4 regions of the Mesorhizobium sp. M2E.F.Ca.ET.209.01.1.1 genome follow, and region 4 is predicted to be linked to each of the others. Evidence: predicted binding sites of a transcription regulator. Region 4 holds the regulator's gene; each other region holds the start of a gene.
The links. Region 4 encodes PhoB, which activates phosphate uptake and scavenging genes when phosphate is short. Its sites were predicted from a motif close to TGTCATNNANCTGTCAT; they were not measured.
Positions count from the first base shown of each region.

Region 1 (7,522 bases), on a different contig from region 4:
CGAATGCGGTCCGGTCACGCTGTCGCTCTGCCAGGACGTGCAGGCCGAGGCCTATGATTATCCGGAAAGCCTGTTTGCCGAGCGCGTCTGGACGCCGCGCCGGCTGCGCCCGGACCGCAACGAGTTGGCGGCCGCCGTCGCGGCGCTGAAGGGGGCGAAAAAGCCCCTGGTGATCGCCGGCGGCGGCGTTCTTTACTCGCAGGCCTCAAGCGAGCTCGCCAAGCTGGTGCAGGGCGCCGGCATTCCGGTCTGCGAGACGCAGGGCGGCAAATCCTCGCTGCCCGACGATCATCCGCTCAACATGGCCGCGGTCGGCGTGACAGGCACATCGGCTGCCAACCGGCTGGCGGAAGAGGCCGATGTCGTCCTTGCGGTCGGCACCAGGCTGCAGGATTTCACCACAGGCTCCTGGGCGCTGTTCAAGAATGCCGGCCGCACAATCATCGGCTTGAATACCCAGGTCTTCGACGCCGGCAAGCACTGGGCGCTGCCGCTGGTCACAGACGCCGCCGAGGGCTTGGCAGAACTGTCCGCCGCACTGAAGGGCTGGAAGGCCCCTGGCGCCTGGACCGACAATGCGCTGAAGGGCAAGAAGGAGTGGCAGGCCGCCGCCGCCAAGGTCACGGCCTCGACCAACGCCGCATATCCGTCGGACGCTCAGGTGATCGGAGCCGTGCAGCGCGCCATGGGTTCCGGCGTCACGCTGCTGCATGCCGCGGGCGGCCTGCCGGGCGAATTGCACAAGCTGTGGCAGGCCGGCGCGCCGGGCTCCTACCATGCCGAATACGGCTTCTCGACCATGGGTTACGAGATCGCCGGCGGTCTCGGCGTCAAGATGGCGAAACCCGACCAGGAGGTCGTCGTCATGGTCGGCGACGGCTCCTATCTGATGCTCAATTCCGAGATCGCCACCTCGGTGATGCTTGGCCTGAAGCTCACCATCGTGCTGCTCGACAATCGCGGCTATGGCTGCATCAACCGGCTGCAGATGGCGACCGGTGGCGCCAACTTCAACAATCTGCTCAAGGACGCGCGCCACGAGGTGCTGCCCGACGTCGACTTCGCCGCCCATGCGGCAAGCATGGGTGCCAATGCCGAGAAGGTCGCTTCGATCGCCGAATTGGAGACGGCGCTGGCCAAGGCGAAGAAGAACGACAAGACGACGGTGCTGGTCATCGACACCGATCCGCTGGTTTCGACCGAGGCCGGCGGCCACTGGTGGGATGTCGCCGTGCCGGAAGTCTCGTCGCGGCCGCAAGTGAACGCTGCGCGCAAAGTCTACGAAGAAAAGCGTCAGATGCAGAAGATCGGAGATTGAAGCTGACAGCGCAGATCCCCTACCTCCCCCTTGTGGGGAGGTCGGACCGAAGGTCCGGGTGGGGGTCGGCGCTGCCCCCTCCCCGCTGCCTTGCAGCGACCCTCCCCACAAAGGGGGAGGGTAGAAACGAACCGACATTTGGAGTGACGACTTGAAAGCCAAACTGGGCATGTCCCCCATCGCATGGTGGAACGACGATCTCGTGGAATTGAGCGATGACGTGTCGCTGGAGGAGTGTCTGCGCCAGTCGCGCTCGGCGGGCTTCACCGGCATGGAAAAGGGCCGCCGCTTCCCCGACGACCCCAAGGTGATGCTGCCGATCCTGAAGGAGGCGGATGTCACGCTTTGCGGCGGCTGGTTCTCCGGCACGCTGGTCAACGAGGAGCTGGCGAAGAACAAGGACCGCATCCAGCCGATGATCGACCTGTTCAAGGCGGTCGACGCGCCCTGCATCGTTTATGGCGAGGTCGGCCGTTCCATCCAGGGCGACCGCTCCAAGCCTTTGGCCACCAAGCCGAAACTTTCGGACGACGAGATGAAGGCCTATGGCCGCCGCGTCACCGAATTCGGCGAATGGTGCGCGGACCAAGGCATGCCGCTGTCCTACCACCATCACATGGCGGCGGTGGTCGAGACCGAGCCGGAGCTCGACACCTTCATGCGCCATTCCGGCGAAGGCATTCCGCTGCTGCTCGATGCCGGTCACCTCGCCTTTGCCGGCGGCGATGTGCTGCGCGCCATCGACAACCATCACAAGCGCATCAACCACGTCCATGTGAAGGACGTGCGCATGCGCGTGATCGACGGGCTCGACCGCACGAAACAGTCCTTCCTCGACGCCGTGGCGCTCGGCGCCTTCACCGTGCCGGGCGACGGCTCGCTCGATTTCGGCGCCATCGTCCAGCGCTTCGCCGATTATGGCTATGAGGGCTGGTTCGTGGTCGAGGCCGAGCAGGATCCGAAGAAGAACCCGCCGCTCAAGATGGCGCAGGTCGGTCACAAGGAGCTAATGCGGGTGATGACGGCCGCCGGCTATACGGTGGAGACGCAAGGGTTTCCGGCCTGAACGGCGGATTCGTCATGGATGATGGATTAGTCGGGGCGCGCGGTTTATCCGTTGTGCTTTGGGCAAATCCTGGATTGGCGCGATGAAAGACTATGAGCACCCCTTCTTCCGGCCGCTGTGGCGACGCATCGCCGTCGTCTCGGTCTGCCTCATCTGGTCGGTGATCGAGTTCGCCTCCGGCACGCCCTTCTGGGGCGTCATCGCTCTCGGCTTCGCCGGTTATGCGGTGTGGCAGTTTTTCTATCTCTACAAGCCGGCCGAGGAAGTGAAGCCCCCAGCCGAGCCGAAGGAATGAGTGGTCGATGGCGCGGACGTTTTGTGGGTCGGATACTTGTGCGTCCGGCGGATCGCTTGTGATGGCGATTGGCCCGAACGCCTCTCGCTTCGTCATCCTAGGGCGGAGCAAGGAGCGCAGCGACGCAGCGCAGACCCTAGGATCCATGCCATGACTTTGAAGGTAGTGTGACGGTGCAGAATTCTGCTCCGCTGCGCCCTTCGATTGAGGGAACGGCATGGATCCTAGGGTCTTCGCGACGGAGCTTCGCTCCTGCTTCGCCCTAGGATGACGAAGTTTTTGGAGGCCACGGCCAATCGCGAAGGTTTGCGCCGGACTCCTCAGCTGATGAAATCTCTGGGTCGCCAACCCCGCCAGAGCGAATAGGGATAGGAGAGACAAGAATGTCGAAACTCGTCGTCAAGGCCGACAAGGGCCACGGCCATGTCGCACATGTCACGCCGCAAAGCGCCGGCTGGACCTTTGTCGGGTTCGACCTGCATCGGCTGAAAGCGGGCGACACGGCGTCGAGCAAGACGGGCGATCGCGAGGTTTGCCTGGTCTTCGTCACCGGCAAGGGCAAGGCGACCGCCGGCGGCAAGGAACTCGGCCTGCTCGGCGAGCGCATGTCGCCCTTCGAGGGAAAGCCCTGGTCGGTCTATGTGCCGCAAGGCACGGAATGGTCGGTGACCGCCGACACCGAACTGGAACTCGCCGTCTGCTCGGCGCCGGGTTTGAGCGGCGGCCTGCCGGTGCGCGTCATCGGGCCTGACGATCTCGGCCAGGAGGTGCGCGGCAAGGGCACCAACACGCGCTACGTCACCAACATCCTGCCCGAGGGCAAGCCGGCGGACTCGCTGCTGGTGGTCGAGGTCATCACGCCCGGCGGCCATACGTCCAGCTACCCGCCGCACAAGCACGACCAGGACAATTTGCCGGCCGAATCCTATCTCGAGGAAACCTATTACCACCGGCTCAACCCGCCGCAGGGCTTTGCCTTCCAGCGCGTCTACACTGATGCCGACCGCAACGGCGTGCGCGAGCTGGACGAAGCGATGGCGATCGAGGACGGCGACGTCGTGCTGGTGCCGAAGGGCTATCACCCCTGCGCGGCCTGTCACGGCTACGACCTCTATTATCTCAACGTCATGGCCGGACCGAAGCGGACGTGGAAATTCCACAACGCGGCCGAGCATGAGTGGCTGATGAAGGCCTGACCGGCGGATTGGTCCAGCCGGGAGAAAATCATCGGCTAACGAGCCTGCGGCTGGACTTGCCTTCGAAAACCCATGAAAGCTTCGTCAATCCGTCATGGAAATCACCTATGGCAGCGGTTCCGGTGCATGTCGCCGCAAGCGCTCCGGCGTTTTTGGGCCTACGACTTGCCAGGACAATGACTTGAAGCGCGTCGCATGATCCTTCGGCGCGGCGCGCTTGACGAGGAACACCGATGCGCTACGCCATCTACTACACACCGGGGCAGGACGAGAAGCTGGCGCGCATTGCCGCCAACTGGCTGGGCCGTGACCCGTTCGGCGCGGCGACGCGGCCGGTCGAGGCGGTGGGCGATCTGTCCGCCGCCGAGGTCGCCTTCCACACCGCCTCCGCCAGGCGTTACGGGTTCCATGCGACGCTGAAGGCGCCGTTCCGGCTGGCGCCGAACGAGACGGAAGCCTCGCTGCGCGCCGCGATCGATGCTTTTGCCGAAGCAACGCCGCCCGTCGTCATCCCGCGCCTGGTCGTCGGGCAGATCGACGGCTTCTTCGCGCTGGTGCCGGAAACGCAGTTCGCGCCGCTCAACAGCTTCGCCGGCGAGGTGGTGCGCGCCTTCGACAATTTCCGCGCGCCGCTGACCGAGGCCGAGATCGAGCGCCGCAGCCCGGACGCGCTGAAGCCGGACGAGTTCCGCAACCTCTGCCAATGGGGCTATCCTTACGTCTTCGACACGTTCCGCTTCCACATGACGCTGTCGGGGCGTGTCGGGCCAGAGGAAAGCCCACGCCTTCGCGCAGCGATCGACGGCCTGTTCGCCGATGTGCTGCGCCAGCCGGTGCCGGTGGATGCGCTGACATTGTTCGTCGAAAGCGAACCCGGCGCGCCGTTCATGGTGCTTTCCCACCATGCGCTTGGCCGTGGCCAGGCCCGCAAGACCGCCTGATTTGACTGACCGACCGCCGAGATAGGACGCCTGAGATGACCGCCGAAACAGTTCTCACCAATGCCCGCATCGTGCTGCCCGACGAAATCGTCGAGGGATCGCTCCTGTTGCGCGACGGCCTGATTGCCGCCCTCGAGCCGGGCGCTGCCCGCACCGGCGAGGATATGGGCGGCGACTACATCATCCCGGGCCTCGTCGAGCTGCACACCGATCATCTCGAAGGCCACTACGCGCCGCGCCCGAAAGTGCGCTGGAACCCGATCGCCGCAGTGCTTGCCCATGACGCCCAGGTGGCGACCGCTGGCATCACCACCGTGCTCGACGCCTTGCGCGTCGGCATGGACGAGGACGCCGACCTGAAATCCGACGACGTGCGCAAGTTGGCCGACGCGATCGAGGACAGCGTGCGCCAGGATCGGCTCAGGGCCGACCATTTCATCCACCTGCGCTGCGAGGTCTCGGCGCCGGACTGCCTCGAGGCTTTCGCCAATTTCGAGACTGACGAGCGGGTGAAGCTCGCCTCGCTGATGGATCACGCGCCCGGACAGCGCCAGTTCGTCAACCTCGAGACCTATGCCTACTACTACCAACGTAAGCTGAAGCTGACCGACCGCGACTTCCAGAAATTCTGCGAGAAGCGGATGGTGGAATCGGCCCGCAATTCCGGCCCGAACCGGGTTTTCATCTCGGCCGCCTGCCGGGAGCGCGGCATCGTGCTGGCCAGCCATGACGATGCGACCGCCGGCCATGTCGACGAAGCGATCGAGCAGGGCGTGCGCGTCGCCGAGTTCCCGACGACGGAAGAAGCGGCCAAGGCCTCGAAGGCGGCGGGGCTCGGGGTGCTGATGGGGGCGCCGAACGTCATGCGCGGCGCTTCGCATTCCGGCAATGTCTCGGCGCGCACGCTTGCCGCCGACGGCCTGCTCGACATCCTGTCGTCGGATTACATCCCCTTCAGCCTGATCCAGTCGGCCTTCTTCCTCGGCGATGTCGTCGAAGGGATTTCGCTGCCGCAGGCGGTCGCCATGGTCTCGAAGAACCCGGCCGAAGCGGTCGGTCTCACCGACCGGGGCGTCATCGAGCCCGGCCGCCGCGCCGACCTGGTGCGCGTGCGCGTCGACGACCGCGTGCCGGTGGTGCGCACCGTGTGGCGGCAGGGCAGCCGGGTCGCATGATGGTCTCGGCCCTCATCGAGCGCGAGCTGACCAAGAGCCTGCCGATCCGCAACGGCGTCTTCGTCGCGGTGGTCGGCCCGAGCGGCGCCGGTAAGGATACGGTGATCGGCTACGCCAGGCAGCGCTTTGCCGGCGAGACGCGGCTGGAATTCGTGCGCCGCGTCATCACCAGGCCGAGCGACGCGGCAAGCGAGGACCACGACACGCTGGCCGACGCTGCCTTTGCCGAAGCGGAGGCCGACGGCGCCTTCTCGCTGTGCTGGGACGCGCACGGCCTGCGCTACGGCCTGCCGGCCGATGTCGACTGGGCCGTGGCAAACGGCCATGTCGCGGTCGCCAACGTGTCGCGCGCAGTCATCCCGGCGCTGCGCGAACGCTACGCCAACCTGGCCGTGGTCGAGATCACCGCCACGCCGGAAATCCTCGCCGAGCGGCTGGCCGCGCGCGGCCGTGAATCGCGCGGCGAGGTGCTTGCCCGCCTGGCGCGCAGCACCAGCGTCAAGCTGACGGGACCGGACGTCACCTCGATCGACAACAACGGCGACAAGGACATCGCCGGCGAACGCTTCGCCGAGGTGCTGCGCAAGGCGATGGCGTTCTCGGACCTGTCGGACATGATCTAAGATATTCAGGTGAGGCCGGCCTGCAAGTGGCGACTCCCTGCGCTTCCGGTGCTCACGTACTTAAGTACGCTCCGCTCCGGTTCTCGGAAGCCACCACTTTCGGCTCGGCCTGACCTGAATCTCAGCACATCTTGGCGCCGAGCAACGTCCGTCTTCACTTGTTGAAGTTGGCGATGAACTGCTTGAATTGCGGCGTCGGCGGCCTGGCGAACATCTCCTTCGGTTCGCCGACCGAATCCACCTCGCCCTTGTGCAGGAACATCACCTTGCTCGACACATCGCGGGCGAAACTCATCTCATGCGTGACGACCAGCATGGTGCGCCCTTCTTCCGCCAACGAGCGCATGACTCGCAGCACTTCGCCGACCAGTTCCGGATCGAGCGCCGATGTCGGCTCGTCGAACAGCATCACCTTGGGGTTCATCGCCAGGGCGCGGGCTATCGCGGCGCGCTGCTGCTGGCCGCCCGACATATGCGGCGGGTAGTAGTTGCGCCGCTCCCATATGCCGACGCGCTTCAGCAATGCCTCGGCCTGCTCCAGGCACTCCGCGCGCGGCCGCTTCAAAACATGCGTCGGCGCGGCGACGAGGTTTTCGAGCACCGTCATGTGCGACCAGAGATTGAAGCTCTGGAAAACCATGGCGAGGTTGGCGCGGATGCGTTCCACCTGGCGGATGTCGGCCGGCATCTGACGGCCATCACGCCCCTGCTTCATCCGGATGAGCTCTCCGTCGACCCGCACCTCGCCGGAGTCAGGGGTCTCCAGGAGGTTGATGCAGCGCAACATCGTGCTCTTGCCGGAACCTGACGAGCCGAGGATCGAGATGACATCGCCCTTGTGGGCTTCGAGCGAAATGCCCTTGAGCACCTCATGGTCGCCGAAGCACTTGCGCATGTCCCTGACGCTG
Region 1 is NZ_SADP02000013.1:187,860-195,381, reverse strand. Features, by position in the region: gene iolD (3D-(3,5/4)-trihydroxycyclohexane-1,2-dione acylhydrolase (decyclizing)) at 1-1,318, shown strand, start outside; gene iolE (myo-inosose-2 dehydratase) at 1,470-2,384, shown strand; gene EN852_RS23385 (DUF3329 domain-containing protein) at 2,467-2,679, shown strand; gene iolB (5-deoxy-glucuronate isomerase) at 3,063-3,875, shown strand; gene EN852_RS23375 (DUF1045 domain-containing protein) at 4,109-4,816, shown strand; gene EN852_RS23370 (alpha-D-ribose 1-methylphosphonate 5-triphosphate diphosphatase) at 4,852-5,991, shown strand; gene phnN (phosphonate metabolism protein/1,5-bisphosphokinase (PRPP-forming) PhnN) at 5,988-6,614, shown strand; gene EN852_RS23360 (ATP-binding cassette domain-containing protein) at 6,769-7,522, opposite strand, start outside.
Region 1: a site for PhoB is predicted at 3,955-3,971, ahead of EN852_RS23375 (DUF1045 domain-containing protein). Genes of this name have one in related genera too.

Region 2 (7,522 bases), on a different contig from region 4:
CTGTTCTCGGTCGGCTCCAATGCCGAGGCCTCGCGCCTGTCCGGCGTCAACGTGCAGCGCACCATCTATATGGCCTATACGCTGTCCGGCCTGTGCGCGGCCTTCGTCGGGGTGCTGCTCGCCTCGCGCATAGGCATCGGCAATCCGACGCAGGCCGAGGGCTGGGAGCTCCAGGCGATCGCCTCGTCGGTGATCGGCGGCACCTCGCTGTTCGGCGCGGTGGGTTCGGTGCACGGGCCGCTGCTCGGCGCCTTCATCCTCGCCACCATCAACAACGGCGCCAACCTGCTCAACGTCAATGCCTTCTGGCAGCGCATCATCACCGGCCTGCTGATCATCGTCATCGTCTACTTCGACGGCCTGCGCCGTCGCGGCAAGTGAATCCTCCCTGACCTGACGCCGGTCCGCTCAACCGAGGGACCGGCGCCTTTTTTGAATACTGGAATTGCCCATGAAAGCCGTCGTCTGCCGCTCGCCCGGCGACCTTGTCCTCGAAGACCGCGTCGATCCAGGCGCGCCACCATCAGGTTGGGCGCGCGTCGCGGTCAGCCATGTCGGCATCTGCGGCACCGACTACCACATCTTCGAAGGCAAGCATCCCTTCCTCGCCTATCCGCGCATCATGGGCCATGAGGTTTCCGGCACCATCGTCGAAAAGGGGGAAGGCGTCGATCTTGCCGTTGGCGAACCGGTCGTCATCAACCCCTATCTTTCATGCGGCAAATGCATCGCCTGTCGGCACAGCAAACCGAATTGCTGCGTGAAGATCGAGGTGCTGGGCGTTCATCGCGACGGCGCCATGTGCGACGAGATCCTGGTGCCGGCGCAGAATCTTTATCCGACAAACGGCCTGTCGCTGGCCGATGCCGCTGCGGTGGAATTCCTGGCGATCGGCGCGCACGCCGTGCGCCGATCGCTCGGAACGCCGGGCCAGCGCACGCTGGTCATCGGCGCCGGCCCGATCGGGCTGGGCACGGCGATCTTCGCGCGCATCGCCGGACTCGATGTCAGCCTGCTCGACATGAGCAGCGAGCGCCTCGGCTTCGCTGAAAAGGAACTCGGCTTTGCCCCGCTCGACACCTCGAAGGCATCGGCTGCCGAACTGGTGCGGCAGGCAACCGGCGGCGAAGGCTTCGACCTCGTCTTCGACGCGACCGGCAACACGGCATCGGTGCAGTCGGCATTCGCCCATGTCGCGCATGGCGGCACGCTGGTGCTGGTCAGCGTCGTCAAGGACGACATCACCTTCTCCGACCCCGAATTCCACAAGCGCGAGATGACGCTGGTCGGCAGCCGCAACGCGCTGAAGGCCGATTTCGAGCATGTCGCCGCTTCGATCCGCAACGGCGCCGTGCCGCTGGATAAGCTCGTCACCCATCGAACCACGCTTGCCGGGACGCCGCTCGACCTCGCCAGATGGACGCATGAGAAGTCGGGGCTGATCAAGGCGGTGATCGAAGTCGGCTGAGCGCGGCTAGCTAATCGCCGGCCGACAGCCTCAGTTCCACTCGTTCCGCCGGGAACCTCGATTCCGCGAACTGGATCGGCTGGCCGTCGAGCGTGACGTTGACGGCGACAGTGACCAGCACGATGGCGCCGGGCTGCAGATCGAGATCGGCAAGATCGTCGGCATCGGCGTGGCGAGCCGACAGCACGGTCGAATGCCGCAGATAGTCATTGATGCCGAAGCGCTTCAGCGAGGCGGTGATCGACCCCGTTTCCGCCATTGCCATCTCTATGCCGGCGAAGCGCTTGGCGTCGAACCAGGTCGTGGCGCGTGACACCGCATGACCATCGGCCTCGCCGCGCGTCTCCAGGCGGATGACGGCCGCGCCCTTGGCAAGGCCCAGCGCCTCGGCGATGCGCCGGCTGGCCGGCTCCGTCGACGACGACAGGAGCGCAATATGCCGCTCGCTCGTCTGCCCCTGCAGCCCGGTCGAGAAGCGCGTGCGCGCGCCGATCGGATAGGACAGCCGCTTGCGCGACAGGACGAAGGTGCCGCGGCCCTGCTCGGCCCTGAGCACGCCTTCCTGCACAAGTGCCGCAATGGCGCTGCGCACCGTATGGCGGTTGACGCCGTAGCGCTCGGCCAGTGCTATTTCCGGCGGCAGCGCCGCATTCTCAGCAAAATCGCCGCTCGCGATCCCCTGCAGGATCCGGTCGGCGATCTGCCGCCACAGCGACACGCCGTTACGCCTTTCGATGCTGCTCGCCAGTCCGGTCACCCATCGCCCCCAAGCATTTTTCCCGGGTTGTCATCCACCCGTCATGGACTCCCGTTACGAGATAAGTATAATTTGTATAGTTGTCTATATCAATAGACAAATTCTACGCAGGCAAGGAGCAATGTCATGCGAGGACAGGAAGCGCGCGAGCAGGCCGGGCGGAACGCCTTGATGGCGACGCTGGCGCATGCCGAAGCCGATGAGATCGCGCGCCTGTGGAACGACGCGGGCCTGCCCTCCGAGGCCGAGCTCTTGCGCGGACCCGAAACCGGATTGGTGACGGTGCGCGGGCGGATCGGCGGCGGTGGCGCGCCCTTCAATGTCGGCGAGGCAACGGTCACCCGCGCCACGGTGCGGCTGCCGTCCGGCCAGGTCGGCCACTCCTATGCGCTCGGCCGCGACAAGGACAAGGCCAGGCTCGCCGCGATCGCCGACGCGCTGTGGCAGGACCCGGCGCAACGTGAAGCAGTCGAGACGAAGCTCGCCGCGCCTTTGCGCGCGGCGCTCGACGCGGCGCGCGAGACCCGACGTGTCGAGACGGCGGCAACGAAAGTGGATTTCTTCACCATGGTGCGCGGAGAGGACTGATGGATATCGCCACGCAATCGATCAACGGCGGCTTCGCCGAGCCGGTCTTCAACGCCCAGACCGTGTTCCGCGCCATCATGGACGCGATGGCGCGCCCGGGCACCATCCAGAACCTGCCGCCGCTCGCCCGCCCGCCGGGGCCATTGTCGGCGACCGCCGGCGCCGTGGCGCTCTCGCTCTGCGACAACGACACGCCGCTCTGGCTTGACCCGCCGCTGCAGGCGGAAGCTTCGGTCAAGGCCTGGCTCGGCTTCCACACCGGCGCGCCCTTGGCCAACACGCCGGCCGACGCGCATTTCGCCCTGATCGCCAATCCGAAGGAGATGGCGGCGCTCGACGGTTTTGCGCAAGGCACGCAGGAATATCCCGATCGCTCGACGACGCTGATCCTCCTGGTTGACGACCTCGCCTCAGGCCCGTCGCTGCTGCTCGAAGGACCCGGCATTGAAAAGACGTCAATGATCGCGCCTCCGGGCATGCCGCGCCATTTCGTCGAGCAGTGGAAGCAGAACAACCAGCGTTTCCCGCGCGGCGTCGACATCATCCTGGCAGCGCCGGGCAGCCTCGCCTGCCTGCCGCGCACCACTCGCATCAAGACGATGGAGGCGTGACATGTATGTCGCGGTGAAAGGCGGCGAAGCCGCCATTGCCAACGCGCACCGCCTGCTTGCCGACCGCCGCCGCGGCGACCGCGCGGTGCCGGCGCTGCGCCTCGACCAGATCGTCGAGCAACTGGCGCTCGGCGTCGACCGGGTGATGAGCGAAGGCTCGCTCTACGATCGTGAGCTTGCGGCTCTCGCCGTTGTCCAGGCGCGCGGCGACATGATCGAGGCGATCTTCCTGGTGCGTGCCTACCGCACCACCCTGCCGCGCTTCGGCTACACCAATCCGGTCGATACCGGCGCCATGCAGGTCGAGCGTCGTATCTCGGCCACCTACAAGGACTTGCCGGGCGGCCAGGTGCTCGGCCCGACCTTCGACTACACCCACCGCCTGCTCGATCCGGAGCTTGCCGCCGGCGCCGAGGTCGAGACGCCGGCGCAGCGCCCGGTCGAGCCGGAGGCCATGCCGCGCGTTTCGGCGATCCTCGCCCATGAAGGCCTGATCGAGGCCGATGGCGACATGCCGCTGGACCATGTGTCCGGCGACATCACCCGCGAGCCGCTGCAGTTCCCGATGGCGCGCGACATCCGCCTCCAGGCACTGTCGCGCGGCGACGAAGGCTTCCTGCTGGCGCTCGGCTATTCGACGCAGCGCGGCTACGCCCGCAACCATCCCTTCGTCGGGGAGATCCGCATCGGCGAGGTCGAGCTCGAGCTCGACGTGCCGGAACTGCCCTTCGCCGTGCCGCTCGGCTCGATCCGCGTGACCGAATGCCAGATGGTCAACCAGTTCAAAGGCTCGGCCAAGGCGCCCCCGCAGTTCACGCGCGGCTACGGCCTGGTCTTCGGCCAGAGCGAGCGCAAGGCGATGGCGATGGCGCTCTGCGACCGTGCCCTGCGCGCGAGCGAACTCGGCGAGGATGTCGTCGCCGCCGCGCAGGACGAGGAATTCGTCATCTCACATTCCGACAATGTCCAGGCGACCGGCTTCGTCGAGCACCTGAAGCTGCCGCACTATGTCGACTTCCAGGCCGAGCTCGGCCTTGTCCGCTGCATGCGCGCAGAATACGAAGCACGGGAAAACGAGGACAGGGCCGCCGAGGAGAAGCGGGAGGCGGCGGAATGAGTTCAGTGCCCGCTACCGGAATGTCCGCCGCCGCTATCGAACGAGCCGCCGCCCGAGCCGTAACCACTGGCACCGGCAACGGTCTCGCCGTGCGGGGGCTCCTTTGGCGCAGGGAGAAACATCTTCCGCATCGCAAAGGCCGCAACGCCGGCGAACACCAGCAACAGCACTGCAAGATGCAACCAACCGGTAGAGTCCATGTGGGCCTGCTCCCGAGTCTTGGGTGCCAAACTCCTACCACAGAGTCAGCGTGATCGCCATGACCGACATCGCCACCTACAACTTCGCCTATCTCGACGAGCAGACCAAGCGGATGATCCGCCGGGCGATCCTGAAGGGTATCGCCATTCCCGGCTACCAGGTGCCTTTCGCCTCGCGCGAGATGCCGATGCCTTACGGCTGGGGTACCGGCGGCGTGCAGGTCACCGCCTCGATCATCGGTCCCGACGACGTGCTGAAAGTCATCGACCAGGGCGCCGACGACACCACCAACGCCGTCTCGATTCGCGCCTTCTTCAAGAAGGTCGCCAAGGTCGACGTCACCACAGAGACCGCGAAGGCGACGATCATCCAGACCCGCCACCGCATCCCGGAACATCCGCTCAACGCGGGACAGGTGCTGGTCTTCCAGGTGCCGATCCCCGAGCCGCTACGCTTCCTCGAGCCGCGCGAGACCGAAACGCGCAAGATGCATGCGCTGGAGGAATACGGCCTCATGCATGTGAAGCTCTACGAGGACATCGCTAAGCACGGCCGCATCGCCACCACTTACGCCTATCCGGTCAAGGTCGAGGGCCGTTACGTGATGGACCCGTCGCCGACGCCGAAATTCGACAATCCGAAGATGCATCGTTCGCCGGCTTTGCAATTGTTCGGCGCCGGCCGCGAAAAGCGCATCTACGCGGTGCCGCCTTTCACCGACGTCGTCAGCCTCGACTTCGAGGACCATCCCTTCGAGGTGCAGACCTTCGACCAGCCCTGCGCGCTCTGCGGCGCCGAGAATGTCTATCTCGACGAGGTCATCCTCGACGACCATGGCGGCCACATGTTCGTCTGCTCCGACACCGACCACTGTGAGAAGCGACGCGCCGATGGGCATCATGGCCACCTTGCCCCCGAGACCCATTCTGCTTCTAGAAAAATGGAGCCGGCCGAATGACCGACGAACCGCTGCTGCGCGTCTCGGCGCTCTCCAAATTCTACGGCTCGCGCGTCGGCTGCGAGAACGTCACCTTCGATCTCTGGCCGGGCGAGGTGCTGGCTGTTGTCGGCGAATCCGGTTCCGGCAAGACGACGCTGCTCAACTGCCTGTCGACCAGGCTGCTGCCCTCCTCCGGCACCGCCAGCTATCGCATGCGCGATGGCCAGTGGCGCGAGCTCTACCGCATGAGCGAGGCCGAGCGCCGCTTCCTGATGCGCACCGACTGGGGTTTTGTCCATCAGAACCCGGCCGACGGGTTGCGCATGACGGTGTCGGCCGGCGCCAATGTCGGCGAGCGGCTGATGGCGGTGGGCGACCGCCACTATGGCAGGATCCGCGCCACCGCCGTCGACTGGCTGTCGCGCGTCGAGATCGACGAGGACCGGATCGACGACGAGCCCCGCGCCTTTTCCGGCGGCATGCGCCAGCGCCTGCAGATCGCCCGCAACCTGGTGACAGGACCGCGGCTCGTCTTCATGGACGAGCCTACCGGCGGCCTCGACGTCTCGGTGCAGGCGCGTCTGCTCGATCTGTTGCGCGGGCTGGTCACCGATCTCGGGCTGGCCGCGGTTGTCGTCACCCACGACCTCGCCGTGGCGCGGCTTTTGTCGCAGCGCATGATGGTGATGAAGGACGGCCGCGTCGTCGAAAGCGGCCTCACCGACCGCGTGCTCGACGATCCGCGCGCGCCGTATACGCAGTTGCTCGTGTCTTCGATTTTGCAGGTGTGATGATGGCTACGCCGCTCGTTGTCTCCGATGTCGCCAAAAGCTTCACCATGCATCTGCGCGACGGCGTCACGCTGCCGGTGGTGGCGGGCGTCTCCTTCTCGATCCGCGCCGGCGAATGCGCCGTGCTCGGCGGCCCGTCGGGTGCGGGAAAAAGCTCGATCCTGAAGATGCTCTACGGCAACTATGCCGTCGATGAAGGCCAGATCATCGTCCAGCATGGCGGCGGGTTGATCGACCTCGCCTCCGCCAGCCCGCGCACCGTGCTTTCCGTGCGCCGCCACACGATCGGCTATGTCAGCCAGTTCCTGCGTACCGTGCCGCGCGTCTCGGCGCTCGACGTCGTCGCCGAACCGCTCGTCGAGCGCGGCGAGGACAAGGATGCGGCGCGTGAGAAAGCGCGCGCCTTGCTTGCGCAACTGAACCTGCCGGAAAAGCTCTGGGCGCTGCCGCCGGCGACCTTCTCGGGCGGCGAGCAGCAGCGCGTCAACATCGCGCGCGGCTTCATCACCGAGCATCCGATCCTGCTGCTCGACGAGCCGACCGCTTCGCTTGACGCCAGGAACCGCGACGTCGTGGTCGAGCTCATCGCAGCGAAGAAGGCGGCGGGCGTCGCCCTGCTCGGCATCTTCCATGACCTCGACGTACGCGACGCGGTCGCCGATCGCGTCATCGATGTCACCGCCTTCGCCGCCGGAAAGATCGCCGCATGAGCAAAAAACTTTCGGAGGCGCCGCTGATCCATCCGACGGCGCAGGTTGAAAACTCGACCCTCGGCCGCTGGACCGAAATCGCCGAGCGCAGCCGCGTCGCCGAATGCGAGCTTGGCGACTATTCCTACATGATGCAGGATTGCGCCGTCTGGTGCGCCACCATCGGCAAGTTCTCCAATATCGCGGCGAGCGTGCGCATCAACGCCACGAACCACCCGGTCTCGCGGCCGACGCTGCATCACTTCACCTATCGCGCGTCGGATTATTGGGACGATGCCGAGCACGAAAGCGAGTTCTTCGCTCAGCGCCGCGCGAGGCGGGTCACCATCGGCCACGACA
Region 2 is NZ_SADP02000001.1:664,688-672,209, forward strand. Features, by position in the region: gene EN852_RS03420 (ABC transporter permease) at 1-381, shown strand, start outside; gene EN852_RS03425 (zinc-binding alcohol dehydrogenase family protein) at 452-1,468, shown strand; gene phnF (phosphonate metabolism transcriptional regulator PhnF) at 1,479-2,216, opposite strand; gene phnG (phosphonate C-P lyase system protein PhnG) at 2,352-2,813, shown strand; gene phnH (phosphonate C-P lyase system protein PhnH) at 2,813-3,424, shown strand; gene EN852_RS03445 (carbon-phosphorus lyase complex subunit PhnI) at 3,426-4,541, shown strand; gene EN852_RS03450 (hypothetical protein) at 4,544-4,741, opposite strand; gene EN852_RS03455 (alpha-D-ribose 1-methylphosphonate 5-phosphate C-P-lyase PhnJ) at 4,801-5,700, shown strand; gene phnK (phosphonate C-P lyase system protein PhnK) at 5,697-6,473, shown strand; gene phnL (phosphonate C-P lyase system protein PhnL) at 6,476-7,183, shown strand; gene EN852_RS03470 (DapH/DapD/GlmU-related protein) at 7,180-7,522, shown strand, end outside.
Region 2: a site for PhoB is predicted at 2,254-2,270, ahead of phnF (phosphonate metabolism transcriptional regulator PhnF). Genes of this name have one in related genera too.

Region 3 (7,522 bases), on a different contig from region 4:
GCCAGAAATCCTCGTTCTTTACGACATCCTCCTCACCTCGCCTGATCCGCTCAAGCACCTCCGCAGCGAGATAATAGTCCTCCACGTCTTCGAGCCCACGTTCAATGAGTTCACGCAGATAGTAGGCTTTGCTGCGGCCGGTCTTGGCGGCAAGAAAGTCCAAGCGTTCTTCAATCTCGGGCGCCAGGCGGATGGATGTCGGCACGATGACCTCCGTGAATACATGTATTCATTTACCGCTTTGAGGCTGAGAGTTCAAGCTTTGATGATCATCCCAGCGCCGCCAGCGCCGCCTCGACGTCCGCCGCCGTGCCGATGGCGCCGGTGGCGATGTCGCGTTTGATGCGGCGCGCCAGGCCCGACAGCACCTTGCCGGCGCCGACTTCGTACAGCGTGGCGACGCCATTGGCACCGAACCATTCCACCGTCTCGCGCCAGCGCACGCGGCCGGTCACCTGCTGGACCAGGCGGCGGGCGATCTCGTCCGGGTCGCTGGTCGGCGTCACGGTAACGTTGGAGACGACCGGAACCACCGGCGCCTGCTTTTCCACGCCCGCCAGCGCCTCGCGCATGATGTCGGCCGCAGGCGCCATCAGCGCCGAATGGAAGGGGGCCGAGACCTGCAGCATCAGCGCCCGCTTGGCGCCCTTTTCGGTGCACAGCTTCGCGGCCAGCTCGACCGCCGTCTTGGCGCCGGAAATCACCAGCTGGCCGCCGCCATTATCATTGGCGACCTGGCAGACGGAGCCTTTGGCCGCTTCCGCGCACGCTGCTTCGACATCGGCCTGCTCGAGGCCGATGATGGCAGCCATGGCGCCCTCGCCGGCCGGCACCGCAGCCTGCATGGCGTTGCCGCGGGTCCTGAGCAGCTTCGCCGCATCGCCGACCGAGACGAAGCCGGCCGCGGCAAGCGCGGAATATTCGCCCAGCGAATGGCCCGCCACATAGGCCACCTTGTCCTTCAGCGAGAAGCCGCGCGCTTCGAGCGCCCGCATCGCCGCCAGCGACACCGCCATCAGCGCCGGCTGGGCGTTGGCGGTCAGCATCAGCGTCTCTTCCGGCCCTTCCCAGATCAGTTTCGACAGGTTTTCGCCGAGCGCGGCGTCCACTTCCTCGAAGACGCGGCGCGCCTCCGGGAATTGATCCGCGAGGTCCTTGCCCATGCCGACGGCCTGGCTGCCCTGTCCCGGAAAGGTGAATGCGACGGCCATTTTTGATCTCTCCAGAGCCTGGTTTTTCTCTGCCTCTGGCGCAAGGCGCACAGCCAAGTCAAGCCCGCGGGTATCCCTTCAAGCCGTATTTCAGCCGGAAAACCCGGCTGACTCCCTGTTCCGAAAGGCTTTTTGGCGATCACACCTGATGAAAACCGCTCACGTTTACTTTGCTGGCTCTTCTTATTTCCGCCACAGGCGCTAGCTTTGCGTGACATTTTGATGACAGAGCCGTGACGCGCGTGGAAGGCGTGTTGCGTGGGCCGGGGGAAGTAGAGTGGCAAGGATCAGGAAAGGCACGGCCAAGCCCGTGCCTCAATTTTTGGAAGACGATCCGTCCACCGGCTACCTGCCGGGGCGGCCCTGGCCGACGGTACGCTACGGCCTTGCGACACTTCTTGTCTCCGCCCTGCTCGTCTTCGCAATCGAATGGATCGTGCGCGGCGATTTCTTCGGCACTGTCGATTTCTTCCTGCAGCCGTTCAAGCCGGGCTGGACCACGATCATCGTCTTTGCGCTGGTGCTGGTCGGGCTCGACGCCGTGATTGGCCGCAGCCACCAGAGCCTGATGATCGTGGCGCCACTGACACTGGCGCTGGCCTTTGTCGGACACCAGAAATCGCGTTATCTAGGCGATCCGCTCTACCCGACGGATTTCCTGTTTGCCCGCCAGATCATGGCGCTGATGCCGCTTCTGGTGCGCGAACGGCCATGGACGGCCATCATGCTTGCCGCGGCAATCGTCGGCGGGCTGGCGCTGCTGGTCTATGGCTGGCGGACCTGGCGCCGGCGGGTGCCGATCCTCAGCCGCAAGGGCCGCCTGGCGCGGCTGGCGCTTGCCGTGCCGCTGCTCGCCTTCTTCGTCTCGATCATGGACTACGCCACCTTCTCGTGGACGCGCGACCGGCTGCAGATCATCCCGATCATGTGGGACCAGAAGGAAAACTACGCCTCGAACGGCTTTGCGCTGGCCTTCGCGATGAATGTGCCGATGGCGCATGTCTCGGCCCCGCCCGGCTATTCCGACAAGACGATGGCAGCGATCCAGCGCACCGGCGTCGCCGCATCGGTGCCGGACGAGAAGCCCGATATCGTCGTGGTGATGAGCGAATCCTTCTGGGATCCGACGCAGTTGCCCGGCGTCAGCATCAAGCCGGATCCGATCCCGACCGTGCGCGCCCTGCGCTCGGGCTCGATGTTCTCGCCTGAGTTCGGCGGCATGACCGCCAATATCGAATTCGAGGCGCTGACCGGCTTCTCCAACGCCTTCCTGCCGGCCGGCTCGATCCCCTACCAGCAATATGTGCGCACGCCGACGCCGTCGCTGGCGACCTTCCTGAAGAGCGAGGGCTACCGGGCGCGCGCCATCCATCCCGGCACCAACTGGTTCTGGAACCGGGGCGCCGTCTATGCCGATTTCGGCTTCAGCGACTTCCGCTCCGAAGAGACGCTGCCGCCCATGGAAAAGCGCGGGCCGCTGGCTTCCGACGCGGCGATGACCGATGAGATCATCCGCGAGGCCGACGCCAGCGACGATCCGGTGTTCCTGTTCGCCGTCAGCCTGCAGAACCACGGCCCCTACGAGCCCTACCGCTATTACAATCCGACACATTCGGTCGATGCGCCGATCAGTTCCTGGGCGCGGGAATCGCTGCTTTCCTATGCCGAGGGCTCGGGCGACGCCGACCGCGGCCTGCAGCGGCTGATCGACTGGGCGAAGAAGCGCGAGCGGCCGACCGTCATCGCCTTCTTCGGCGACCACCTGCCGCCGCTCGGACCTGTCTATGTCGAGACCGGCTTCCTCAAGGACAATGTCGCGCCACGCAAGGAGCCGAATCCGGAAGCCGCGCTCGAGCATCACGACACGCCGCTGGTCATCTGGTCGAACCGCTCCGGTCCGGTGCAGAACCTGGGCGCCGTGAGTCCGGCCTTCCTCCCCTATCACATCCTGACCACAGCCGGCATCACGCACCCCTATTACACCGGCTTCCTCGGCGCGCTGCGCGAGCATTACCGGGTGGTCGACCGCAACCTGCTCCTGTCGCCCGCGGGCGAAGCGACGCCGGACTGGGCGAGGCAGAAGCAGATCGACCCGAAGATCAACGATTTCCGCCTCATCCAGTACGACATGATGTTCGGCAAGCGCCACTCGGCGCCCGACTTCTTCCCCGAGACGGTGAACAAGCTCGTCGCGCATACGAGTTGAGGCCACTATGCGCGAGCGTCGGAGAAGTCAGGCCCTGCGGTATTGTGGAATCCTCAATCCTGGCTGCCGGCCTTGCCTTCCCGCGAAATTGCTGTATAGACGCGCCCAATGTGCCGGTCCTTGCTGGGGGCTGAACGGAGGGCCGTGGCTTCTCAAAGCCGCGACACGAAGCCAGAAGCGCTTTTAGCCTCCCGTGTCTCCGCTCTCGACCGTCTCGTGATGCTCCTTTCTTCCCCGCGCCCTGGCGGCCGGGTCAGACAAGTTGCAGAGGCTTAGCCGCGAGGGCCGGACAGAGAAACGAAGAAAGGCAGAAAGACATAATGGCTCTTTACGAACATGTGTTTCTTGCCCGGCAGGACCTGTCGCAGCAGCAGGTTGACGCGCTTGTCGAACAGTACAAGGGCGTCATCACCGCGAATGGCGGCTCGGTCGGCCGGATCGAGAACTGGGGACTGAAGTCCCTCACCTACCGGGTCAAGAAGAACCGGAAGGCTTACTACACGCTGATGGACATCACCTGCCCGCCGGCCGCGCTCAACGAGATGGAGCGCCAGATGGGCCTGTCCGAAGACGTGCTGCGCTTCCTGACCATCAAGGTCGAGGCGCATGAGGAAGGCGCTTCGGCGATGATGCAGAAGCGCGAAGAGCGCTCCGAGCGCGGCGGCTTCGGCGACCGCGAGCGTGGCGATCGTGGCCCGCGTTCCTTCGGCGACCGCGACCGCGGCGACCGTGGTCCGCGTTCGTTCGGCGACCGCGAAGGCGGCGACCGTGGCCCGCGCCGTCCGCGCGAAGGCTTTGAAGGGGGTGCAGAATAATGGTCGACATCAACCAGATCCCGACCCGGCGTCCGTTCCATCGCCGCCGCAAGACCTGCCCGTTCTCCGGCGCCAACGCTCCGAAGATCGACTACAAGGACGTGCGTCTGCTGCAGCGCTACATTTCCGAGCGCGGCAAGATCGTGCCGTCGCGCATCACCGCCGTCAGCCAGAAGAAGCAGCGCGAACTCGCCAAGGCGATCAAGCGCGCCCGCTTCCTCGGCCTGCTGCCCTACGTGGTTCGCTAAGATTTCCGAAGCGGGCGGCTCGCCGCCCGCTTCTTTCACCCACGGCGACGGGCGCCGCTGGGTCTCGATCAAAATCCCGAGTTGGGGCCAATTGCCTCTAACTGCCCAGACAGGCAGGACAGCGACAAGAGCGGCGACGCCGCGCCAAAGCTTCCTGACCTGTTCCAATTCATTCAGCGCCGATCGAACGATCGACGCCCAAACGAAGGAACGAAACCATGGAAGTCATCCTCCTCGAGCGCATTTCCCGCCTCGGCCAGATGGGCGAGACCGTGAAGGTCAAGGACGGGTTCGCCCGCAATTTCCTTTTGCCGCAGGGCAAGGCGCTGCGCGCCAACGAAGCCAACAAGAAGAAGTTCGAGGGCCAGCGCGCCCAGCTCGAAGCCCGCAACCTGGAGCGCAAGTCTGAAGCCTCCAAGATCGCCGAGACGCTCGACGGCAAGAGCTTCATCGTCGTGCGCTCGGCCGGCGAGACCGGCCAGCTCTACGGCTCGGTGTCGACCCGCGACATCGCCGAGCTGCTCACCGCCGAAGGCTTCACCGTCAGCCGCAACCAGATCGAGCTCAACCAGCCGATCAAGACCATCGGCCTGTCTAATGTGGCGATCGCGCTGCACCCGGAAGTCGAGGTCACCGTGACGCTCAACGTCGCCCGTTCGGCCGACGAGGCCGAGCGCCAGGCCAAGGGCGAGACGCTGACCACCGCCGAAGCCATCTATGGCGAGGACATCAACGACAACGCCCGGCCGGAGAATTTCTTCGACCCGAACGCCGAGTTCGAGGGCGGCGAAGAGAACGCCTGATCCAGGCGCCTGATCTCTACGCCTCGTCGACCCCGAAGCATCGCTTCGGCTCGCAGACGTCCAGGATTTCTGGACCAACGCCCGGGTCTCCGACCCGGGCTTTTTTGTGCCAAAAGGAACTTTTCGACACCCCATATCTTGTGCACATTACAGCGTAGCGCGTCGATTGGACGCGGGCGATGCCCTGTGGCATCTTCGCTCTGGCATTCCAGTCTGATTACCGGGTGATCCGACTGAGGGGACATTTGGTCATGAACATCCTGTTGAAACACGTTCTCGAGCGCCTGGTGCGGGCCGGAGACCTCAAGGTGACCGGACCGAAGGGCACGACGCACAAATTCGGCGACGGCAGCGGCGAGCCGGTGCATATCCATATCAAGACCATGCATGCCGAGCGGGCGATCAGCTTCGATCCGATGCTGGCGGTGCCTGAGGCCTATATGGACGGCGAGCTCGATGTGCTGGAGGGCGGCGTGCTGGGGCTGATGCGCATCGCGTTCCAGAACATGGGCTCGAGCGGCATCGACGTGTCCTGGTCGAAGGCGATCGAGGGCCTGCGCCATGCCTTCCGCCGGCTGCAGCAGATCAACACCGCCGCGCGCTCGCGCCGCAATGTGCAGCGCCACTATGACCTGTCGGGCGAGCTCTACAAGCTCTTCCTCGACGAGGACATGCAGTATTCCTGCGCCTATTTCGAGCAGCCCGACATGACGCTGGACGAGGCGCAGTTGGCCAAGAAGCGCCACATCGCCGCCAAGCTCAGGCTCAAGGCCGGCCAGACCGTGCTCGACATCGGCTCCGGCTGGGGCGGGCTCGGCCTCTATCTCGCCAAGGCCTTCGACGTCGACGTGCAGGGCGTGACGCTCTCCACCGAACAGCATGGCGTTGCCACCGACCGCGCGCATGCGCAGGGGCTGCAGGACCGCGTGCATTTCGAACTCAAGGACTATCGGCACATCAACGAGCGCTTCGACCGCATCGTCTCGGTCGGCATGTTCGAGCATGTCGGCGTCAACCACTACCGCACCTTCTTCGACAAGGCCGCGACGCTGCTCAAGCCGGACGGCGTTATGCTGCTGCACACGATCGGCCGTTCCGGCGTGCCGTGGGCGACCAGCGCCTTCGTGCGCAAATACATTTTCCCGGGCGGCTACATCCCGGCGATGTCGGAGGTGATGCCCGCGATCGAGAAGTCGGGCCTCGTGGTGACGGACATAGAAATCCTGCGGCTGCACTATGCCGATACGCTCAAGCACTGGGGCGCCCGCTTCGCCGCCAACCGCGACAAGGCCAAGGCGATCTATGACGAGCGCTTCTGCAGGATGTGGGAGTTCTATCTCGCCGCCTCGGAAGCCGCCTTCCGCTGGCAGGACCTGGTGATCTTCCAGTTCCAGATCGCCAAGAAGAACGACACGCTGCCGGTGACCCGCGACTACATCGCCAAGTGCGAGAAAGCTCTGGAGCTGCGCGACCACGACCATCCGGAGCCGGAAGCGCCCGCCGCCCAGCCGGCCAAGCCGACGCGCAGGCGCAAGGCGGTGGAGTAGGCACCTTAGACATCGGCGTTGGAATGTATTGCTGCCTCTACAGCGAGGCCAGTTTCACAGGTCGGCGCTGCCCCTCATCTGGCTGCCGCCATCTTCTCCCCGTGAACGGGGAGAAGGGACGCGGTCATTGATGATTTCGCCAATCACAGGCGTTGCAGAATAGGCGCCAGCCAAGCGGCCAGCTCACTTCTCCCCGTTCACGGGGAGAAGGTGCCGGCAGGCGGATGAGGGGCAGCGACGCCCTTCGAAATTTCCTTCAAGCCAGCAAGCCGATCATGACTTGCCATTGGGATGACGGCCTGTGACAAGTTCGATCCTGTCATGACCTACCTCATCTATGTCGCCGCAGCGCTTGCCGAGATCGGCGGCTGCTTCTCGTTCTGGGCGTGGTGGCGGCTGGACAAGTCGGCGCTCTGGCTTCTTCCCGGCCTTGTCTCGCTGGCGCTGTTCGCCTTCCTGCTGTCGCTGGTCGACACGGACGCGGCGGGCCGCGCCTACGCCGCCTATGGCGGCATCTACATTGCGGCTTCACTTGGCTGGCTGTGGCTGGTCGAAGGCGTGCGTCCCGACCGCTGGGATCTAGCGGGAGCGGCGCTCTGCGTCATCGGCGCTTCAGTCATCCTGCTCGCGCCGCGCGGGATTTGAGCGATGGAGCTTCCTGCCCAGTTGCGCCAAGGCGTCGACAGCCTGCT
Region 3 is NZ_SADP02000015.1:76,493-84,014, forward strand. Features, by position in the region: gene EN852_RS24940 (ribbon-helix-helix protein, CopG family) at 1-205, opposite strand, end outside; gene fabD (ACP S-malonyltransferase) at 270-1,211, opposite strand; gene EN852_RS24950 (LTA synthase family protein) at 1,489-3,417, shown strand; gene rpsF (30S ribosomal protein S6) at 3,738-4,232, shown strand; gene rpsR (30S ribosomal protein S18) at 4,232-4,480, shown strand; gene rplI (50S ribosomal protein L9) at 4,699-5,283, shown strand; gene EN852_RS24970 (cyclopropane-fatty-acyl-phospholipid synthase family protein) at 5,535-6,830, shown strand; gene EN852_RS24975 (YnfA family protein) at 7,152-7,475, shown strand; gene EN852_RS24980 (small ribosomal subunit Rsm22 family protein) at 7,479-7,522, shown strand, end outside.
Region 3: a site for PhoB is predicted at 1,423-1,439, ahead of EN852_RS24950 (LTA synthase family protein). Genes of this name have one in related genera too.

Region 4 (7,522 bases):
GATCCGAGAAGGCTGCGCCATGCGCGCGCTGACCTTCGTCGACCAGGAGATCTTCGCGCCGGGCATGCAGGCGAGAAGCGGTGCGGGGAAGATCGTCGCCTGACGGTGAAACCAATCATCTAGACGACCCGATTGGGAACGCTGCCGCTCTGCGCCAAATGCTGACATCGATATCTTAGATAGATATCGGACAAGCGACCAATGTCCACCTGCTTAGCTCGATTCCCCGATCGCAATCGCAGCCAACCGCGCTTCTTCGCGCGCAATCAGGGCTTGATATCGCGGATGGCCGTGGAGGGGCATCAACTCGGGCTCTCGCTTGATCCATGCGAGGAGGTGCGCTTTGGGAAGGCAAGTCTCCAACAAATCGAGAGCCCGATCTGGCTCGCCCATTTGGGCAAAGGCGCATGCAATATTGTGGTAGTCCCTCATATCGTCCGGCTCGATCGTCAACGCTCGCGCGGCCCATTCCTCGGCGCGCTCTTTCTCTCCCAGATGGGCCAACGCGATCGCTCCCAACGATAAGGCACGCGCGTTGTCGGGATGCAGCGCGATCTCCCTTTCGGCGCGCTCCAAAGCCCGGCGTGAAGCAGCACCCAGTTCGTCATGTCGTCCCAACAATCGATAGCAATCAGCCGCAATGAGGAGAGCCCAATGGTCTGCTTCAAGAAGCTGAGCGGCGCGCTCGCAATGCTCGATGGCGTCTTCGTAGCGGCCGAGGTAAAGGCAGGTCAGGCCAAAGTTAACTCGCACCTCAAACGAGTCCGGTTCAAGGCGTAGCGATTCCTCATGGGCCGCCAGCGCCTCATCGTTGCGTCCCAGCGCGGCCAGTGCCCGCGCCCTGGCGGCATGAGCCTCGGCCAATGTCGCATCCAGCGCGAGCGCCTTTTCGGCGGCTGATAAGCCTGACTCCTCCGATCCCCCGAAATGCAGGAACGCTTGGCAGAGGGCGACCACAGCCCAGGCGCGGGCGTAATCAGGATCGATCTCCAACGCCTGCCGGCAGAAGCGAACGGCGATCTCCAAGCTTCTCGCTCCCTGCTGCGTGAGGTAGTGCCGACCCAGGAGATAGAGCTGATAGGCCTTCGGGTCTTGCGTTGAGCGGCTCTCGATCGCCGTCTTTTCGGCCGGCAGCAGCCTGATCTTCAGCGCCGCCACGATGGCCTGCGCGATTTCGTCTTGCAGCGCAAAGATGTCTTTCAGTTCGCGGTCATAGCGCTCGCCCCAGACCTGGCTGTCCTTGCTTGCGTCGATCAGCTGCGCCGTGATCCGCACCCGCCCGCCAGCCTTGCGCACGCTGCCTTCGACGACGTATCGAATCTTCAGCCGCTGCGCCAACTGCCCTATCTCGACAGCCTTGCCCTTGAACGTGAACGTGGTGTGGCGCGACAGAACGTTGAGCGTAGAGACCTTCGACAGGTCGGTGATGATGTCCTCGGTGATGCCGTCGCTGAAGTATTCCTGCTCGGGGTCGCCGCTCATGTTGACGAAGGGCAGAACGGCGAGGGAGGGCGCTTCGGGGAGCGCCGGCTTCACCTCCGTTCCTTCCTCTTGGGGCGGGTTCCTTATCGCGATCATCGGTCCGACGAATCGGTAGCCGCGGCGCGGGAGCGTCTCGATCCAGCGCTCGCCGCCGGGTTCTTCCCCGAACACCCGGCGGAGTGCCGCGATCTGGGCAGTTAGATTGCTTTCTTCAACGGCGAGACCGGACCATCCGGCATCCATCAGCGCAGCCTTGGAGACGGGTGCGCCCGCTCGCTCCACCAGCACGCGCAGGAGTGCAACCGCTCGCTGTCCCAATGCGAGGGGCTCGGCATTTCGAAACACGATTCCCGTCTCGGTATCGAGACGGAACGGTCCCATTCGGTGGATCGTCACCATGGGCCGAAATCTACTCGACTTCGGAAACTTTTCCGAACTCTTTCAGGAGCATTTCAGGTCTTTCCGCCGGAGAAGGCAGAGACTGCATAAACATTTCCGGGAGGTTCGACGTGACAACTAGTGTGAAGTCCCTGCCGCCATACGCAAGGCCGCATGCCTGGCGTCGCTGGTCCTCTTCTGGTGTCGGGCGCGTTCTCGGCAAACTGGTGGGCTGGTGCCAGGATGAAGTATTCCGGATCGCCGCGATCGAGGAACTGACTAGGCTCAACGACCACTATCTCGAGGATGTGGGTATCGATCGCAGTGACATCGGCCCGATCGTCGATGCCACGGTGAAGCGCCTGCGGGAAAGCCGGAGGAAGGCTTGAGGCCAGGCGAGCCGGGCCTCATGCACATCCCCCCGCATCGCCACTACTGCGGCATCGGCAACCGCCTGCTATTGAGTTCTGCCCCTCGAACATGATTTCGATCCATCGGGATGGCGGGGCTCTAGCCTAGTCTTCCCTGATCGCATACCCCGCGCCACGAATGGTGCGGATGACATCGGGCATGCGGCCGTTGTTGACGGCCTTGCGCAGGCGTCCGACATGAACGTCCACCGTGCGCTCGTCGATATAGATCGTCTCGCCCCAGACATTGTCGAGCAGCTGGCTGCGCGAGAACACGCGGCCGGGATGCCGCATCATGAATTCGAGCAGCCGGAACTCGGTCGGGCCGAGCCTGATCTCGCTCTTCTTGCGGTAGACGCGGTGCGATTCGCGGTCGAGCACGATGTCGCCGACCTTGAGCACGCTGGACAGCACCTCCGGCTTGGCGCGGCGCAGCAGCGCCTTGACGCGCGCCATGAATTCCGGCGTCGAGAACGGCTTGACCAGATAGTCGTCGGCGCCGGTGGACAAACCTCGAACCCGATCGCTTTCCTCGCCGCGCGCGGTCAGCATGATGATCGGCAGCCGCTCGGTCTCGGGCCGCATCCTCAGGCGCCGGCAAAGCTCGATGCCGGAAACCGCCGGCACCATCCAGTCGAGCACGAGCAGGTCGGGAACGTTTTCCTGCAGGCGGATTTCGGCCTCGTCGCCGCGGGTCACCACTTCAACCTGGTAACCCTCGGATTCGAGGTTGTAGCGGAGCAGCACCCCCAGCGGCTCCTCGTCCTCCACCACCATGATGCGTGGCGCGATCATCGGGGTAACCTTTTCCGTCAGGCCGCCGGCGCCGACATTGCCGTCTCGTCCTGCTTGGGACGGTTGGCGGGCAATTGCATGCCGGTCAGCACATAATAGGCGTTCTCGGCGATGTTGGTCACATGGTCGCCGATGCGCTCGAGATTCTTGGCGCAGAACAGAAGATGCGTGCAAGCGGTGATGTTGCGCGGATCTTCCATCATGTAGGTCAGGAGTTCGCGGAACACGGAGGTGTATTTGACGTCGATGCGCTCGTCGTCGTTGCGCAGCTTGGCCAGCGCCGAAGCATCGCCCACCGTGTATTCCTGGACTACCGCCTGGACCTGGATCAGCACCAGCTGCGCCATGGAATCGATCGAATGTGTGAGGTCGCGCGGCGCGGCGCTGATGCCGACCGAGCCGACGCGCTTGGCGATGTTCTTGGCAAGATCGCCGATGCGTTCGAGATCGCCCGCCATGCGGATCGAGCCGACCACGTGGCGAAGATCGTCCGCCATCGGCTGCCGCTTGGCGATCAGCGTGATCGCGCGGTCGTCGAGCTCGCGCTGGCGCGCGTCCATGATGGTGTCGTCGGAGACGACGCGCTGCGCCAGCGCATTGTCGGTCTCCAGCAGAGCCCTGGTCGCGGCGCCAACCATCGAACCGGCCAGGTCGCCCATGTCGTTGATCAGCCGGCTGATCTGCCTCAGATCCTCGTCGAACGAGGCAACGGTATGTTCGGCCATGATGATGTCCTCGTATGAACTCAGCCGAAGCGGCCGGTGATGTAGTCCTGCGTGCGCTTCTCACGCGGCGAGGTGAAGATCTTCTCGGTCCGGTCGAACTCCACCAGCTCGCCGAGATACATGAACGCCGTCTGCCGCGACACGCGCGCCGCCTGCTGCATGTTGTGGGTGACGATGACGATCGTGTAGTCGGCCTGCAATTCGTCGATCAGCTCCTCGATCTTGGCCGTCGACAGCGGATCGAGCGCCGAGGCCGGTTCGTCGAGCAGGATGACCTCCGGCTTCACCGCGACGGTGCGGGCGATGCACAGGCGCTGCTGCTGGCCGCCCGACAGGCTCTGGCCGCTGGCGTTGAGCTTGTCCTTGACCTCGTTCCACAGCGCGGCGCGCTTCAGCGCCGACTCGACGCGGTTGTCCATCTCGGCCTTGCTGATCTTCTCATAGAGCCTGACGCCGAAGGCGATGTTTTCGTAGATCGACATCGGGAACGGCGTCGGCTTCTGGAACACCATGCCGATCTTGGTGCGCAGCAGGTTGAGGTCCTGCGAGCGGTCGAGGATGTTCTTGCCGTCGAGCAGCACCTGGCCCTCGGCGGTCTGCTTCGGATAGAGCTCGTAGATGCGGTTAAGGACGCGCAGCAGCGTCGACTTTCCGCAGCCCGACGGCCCGATGAATGCGGTCACGCTGCGCTCCGGCAGGGACAGGTTGATGTCCTTCAGCGCCTTGGACTGGCCATAGTAGAAGTTGAGGCCTTTGACCTCGATCTTGGCCTTCTCGACGGTCGTGTCGGCTACGTTCAGGTCGGTGGACAACATCGGTTTCATCTGTCCTCTCTGCGTCCGGTCAGGCTGCGGGCGAAGATGCTCAGCCCGAGAACCGTCAGGGTGATTATGAGAGCGCCCGTCCAGGCCAGTTGCTGCCATTCCTCGTAGGGGCTGAGAGCGAACTGGAAGATGGTCACCGGCAGGCTGGCCATCGGAGCATTGAGATTGCTCGACCAGAACTGGTTGTTGAGCGCGGTGAAGAGAAGCGGCGCCGTCTCGCCGGAGATGCGGGCGATCGCCAGCAGGATGCCGGTGACGATGCCCGACATCGCGGCGCGGTAGGCGACCGAACGGATAACCACCCAGCGCGGCGCGCCGATTGCCGTGCCCGCCTCGCGCAGCGCATTGGGCACGAGGTTCAGCATGTCCTCGGTGGTGCGAACCACCACGGGGATCACCAGGATCGACAGCGCGACGGCGCCGGCGATCGCTGAGAAATGACCCATCGGCCGCACCAGCAGCTCATAGACGAACAGGCCGACGATGATCGAAGGGGCCGACAACAGGATGTCGTTGATGAAACGCACGATTGTCGTAAGGCGTGAAAAGCGCCCGTACTCGGCCATGTAGGTGCCGGCCAGCACGCCGATCGGCGTGCCGACGACGATGCCGATGATGGTCATGACGATGCTGCCGTAGATGGCATTGAGCAGACCGCCGGCATCGCCGGGAGGCGGCGTCATTTGCGTGAACACCGCCAGCGAGACGCCGGACAGGCCCTTGTAGATCAGCGCGCCGAGGATCAGCGCCAGCCAGGCGAGGCCAATGCCGGCGGCGACGACGCAAAGCGCCATCATCACGCCGTTCTTGCGCTTGCGGCTCCGGTGGAGAGACAGGGCTGTCGACATGGATCAGGCTCCCGCACGGCGATCGATACGCAGCAGCATGTAGCGTGCGATGGCAAGGATGACGAAGGTGATGATGAACAGGATCAGGCCGAGCGCCACCAGCGAGGAGGTGTAGAGCTCGCCGTCGGCCTCGGTGAATTCGTTGGCGATGGTTGCCGAGATCGTGGTGCCGGGCGCGAACAGCGAGGCGCTGATGCGGTGCGCATTGCCGATGACGAAGGTGACGGCCATGGTCTCGCCGAGCGCGCGGCCGAGGCCGAGCATCACGCCGCCCATGATGCCGACACGTGTATACGGGATGACCACGCGCCGCGTCACTTCCCAGGTCGTGCAGCCGATGCCGTAGGCCGATTCCTTCAGCACGGCGGGCACCGTGTCGAACACGTCCTTGGTGATCGAGGTGATGAAGGGCAGCACCATGATGGCGAGAATCAGCGAGGAGGTCAGCAGGCCGATGCCGTAGGGCGGGCCGGCAAACAGGCTGTTGAGGCCGGGGATGCCTTTGAAGACCCAGATGATGAAGGGCTGGATCGTCGTCTGCAGGAACGGCGCGAAGACGAACAGGCCCCAGATGCCATAGATGATCGAGGGAATGCCGGCGAGCAATTCGACCGCGATGCCGATCGGGCGCCTCAGCGGGCGCGGGCACAACTCGGTCAGGAAGACGGCGATGCCGATGCCGATCGGCACGGCGATAAGAATGGCGATGGCCGACGTGACGAGCGTGCCATAGATGGGCGCCAGGGCGCCGAAATTCTCAGTGACCGGGTTCCAGGCCTCGGTCGTCAGGAAAGAAAAACCAAACTTCGACAGCGCCTGCCATGAGCCGGCAAACAACGAGATGGCGACGCCGCCGAGAATAACCAGCACGAGGATGGCGGAAAGACGCGTGGCGGAGCGGAAGATCGTATCGGTGAGGGCGAAGCGGCGCACCGTCGCTTCTCTGGTGCGCATGGAGGACGCGGTCACGGCTTCGGAAGCGGCACTCATCTAGCCCCTCGCATTTCGAAAGAGACAGGAGGGCGCCGGAAGCGCCCTCCCTTGTTCGTCAGAATTACATGCCGGAATAGAGCGGCTTGCCGTTCGCGTCGACGATGTCCTTGCCCCACATTTCCTCGACGCTCTTCACCACCGCGTCGGGCATCGGAACATAGTCCAGCTCGGCGGCCATGTCGTCGCCCTTGGCGTAGGACCAGGCGAAGAACTTGAGCGCTTCGGTCGTAGCCGCCGCGTCGTCGGGCTTCTTGTAGACGAGGATCCAGGTGGCCGACGTCATCGGCCAGGTTTCGGCGCCGGCCTGGTTGGCCAGGATCACGCCGTAGCCCGGCTGCGAGCTCCAGTCGGCACTGGCCGCCGCAGCCGAGAACGCCGCAGCGGTCGGCTCGACCTTCTTGCCGTCCTTGTTGATCAGGTCGGTATAGGTGAGCTTGTTCTGCTTGGCATAGGCATATTCGACATAGCCGATCGCGCCGCCGGTCTGGGAAACGTTGTTGGCTACGCCCTCATTGCCCTTGGCGCCGATGCCGACAGGCCATTCCACAGCCTTGTCGACGCCGACCTTCGACTTCCAGTCGGCGCTGACGTCGCCGAGATAGTAGGTGAAGTTGAAGGTGGTGCCCGAACCGTCTGAACGGTGAACCACGGCGATCGCCTGCGAAGGCAGCTTGACGTCAGGGTTGAGCTTCTTGATCGCCGGGTCATCCCAGCTCGTGATCTTGCCGAGGAAGATATCGGCCAGCGTCGGGCCGTCGAGAACCAGTTCCCCGGGCTTGACGCCTTCGAGGTTGACGACCGGAACGATGCCGCCCATCACCATCGGGAACTGTGCGAGGCCGGTGCCGTCGAGTTCGTCGCCCTTCAGCGGCGCGTCGGAAGCGCCGAAAGTCACGGTCTTGGCCTTGATCTGCTTGATGCCGCCGCCGGAACCGATCGACTGGTAGTTGAGACCGATGCCGGTCTCCTTCTTGTAGGCGTCGGCCCACTTCGCATAGATCGGATAGGGGAAGGTGGCGCCGGCGCCGGAAATGTCGGCAGCCATCGCGGCGACGATGCTAAAGGTA
Region 4 is NZ_SADP02000012.1:24,706-32,227, reverse strand. Features, by position in the region: gene EN852_RS21445 (ROK family protein) at 1-103, shown strand, start outside; gene EN852_RS21440 (winged helix-turn-helix domain-containing protein) at 214-1,881, opposite strand; gene EN852_RS40905 (DUF1127 domain-containing protein) at 1,992-2,249, shown strand; gene phoB (phosphate regulon transcriptional regulator PhoB) at 2,376-3,065, opposite strand; gene phoU (phosphate signaling complex protein PhoU) at 3,083-3,790, opposite strand; gene pstB (phosphate ABC transporter ATP-binding protein PstB) at 3,811-4,614, opposite strand; gene pstA (phosphate ABC transporter permease PstA) at 4,611-5,462, opposite strand; gene pstC (phosphate ABC transporter permease subunit PstC) at 5,466-6,452, opposite strand; gene pstS (phosphate ABC transporter substrate-binding protein PstS) at 6,517-7,522, opposite strand, start outside.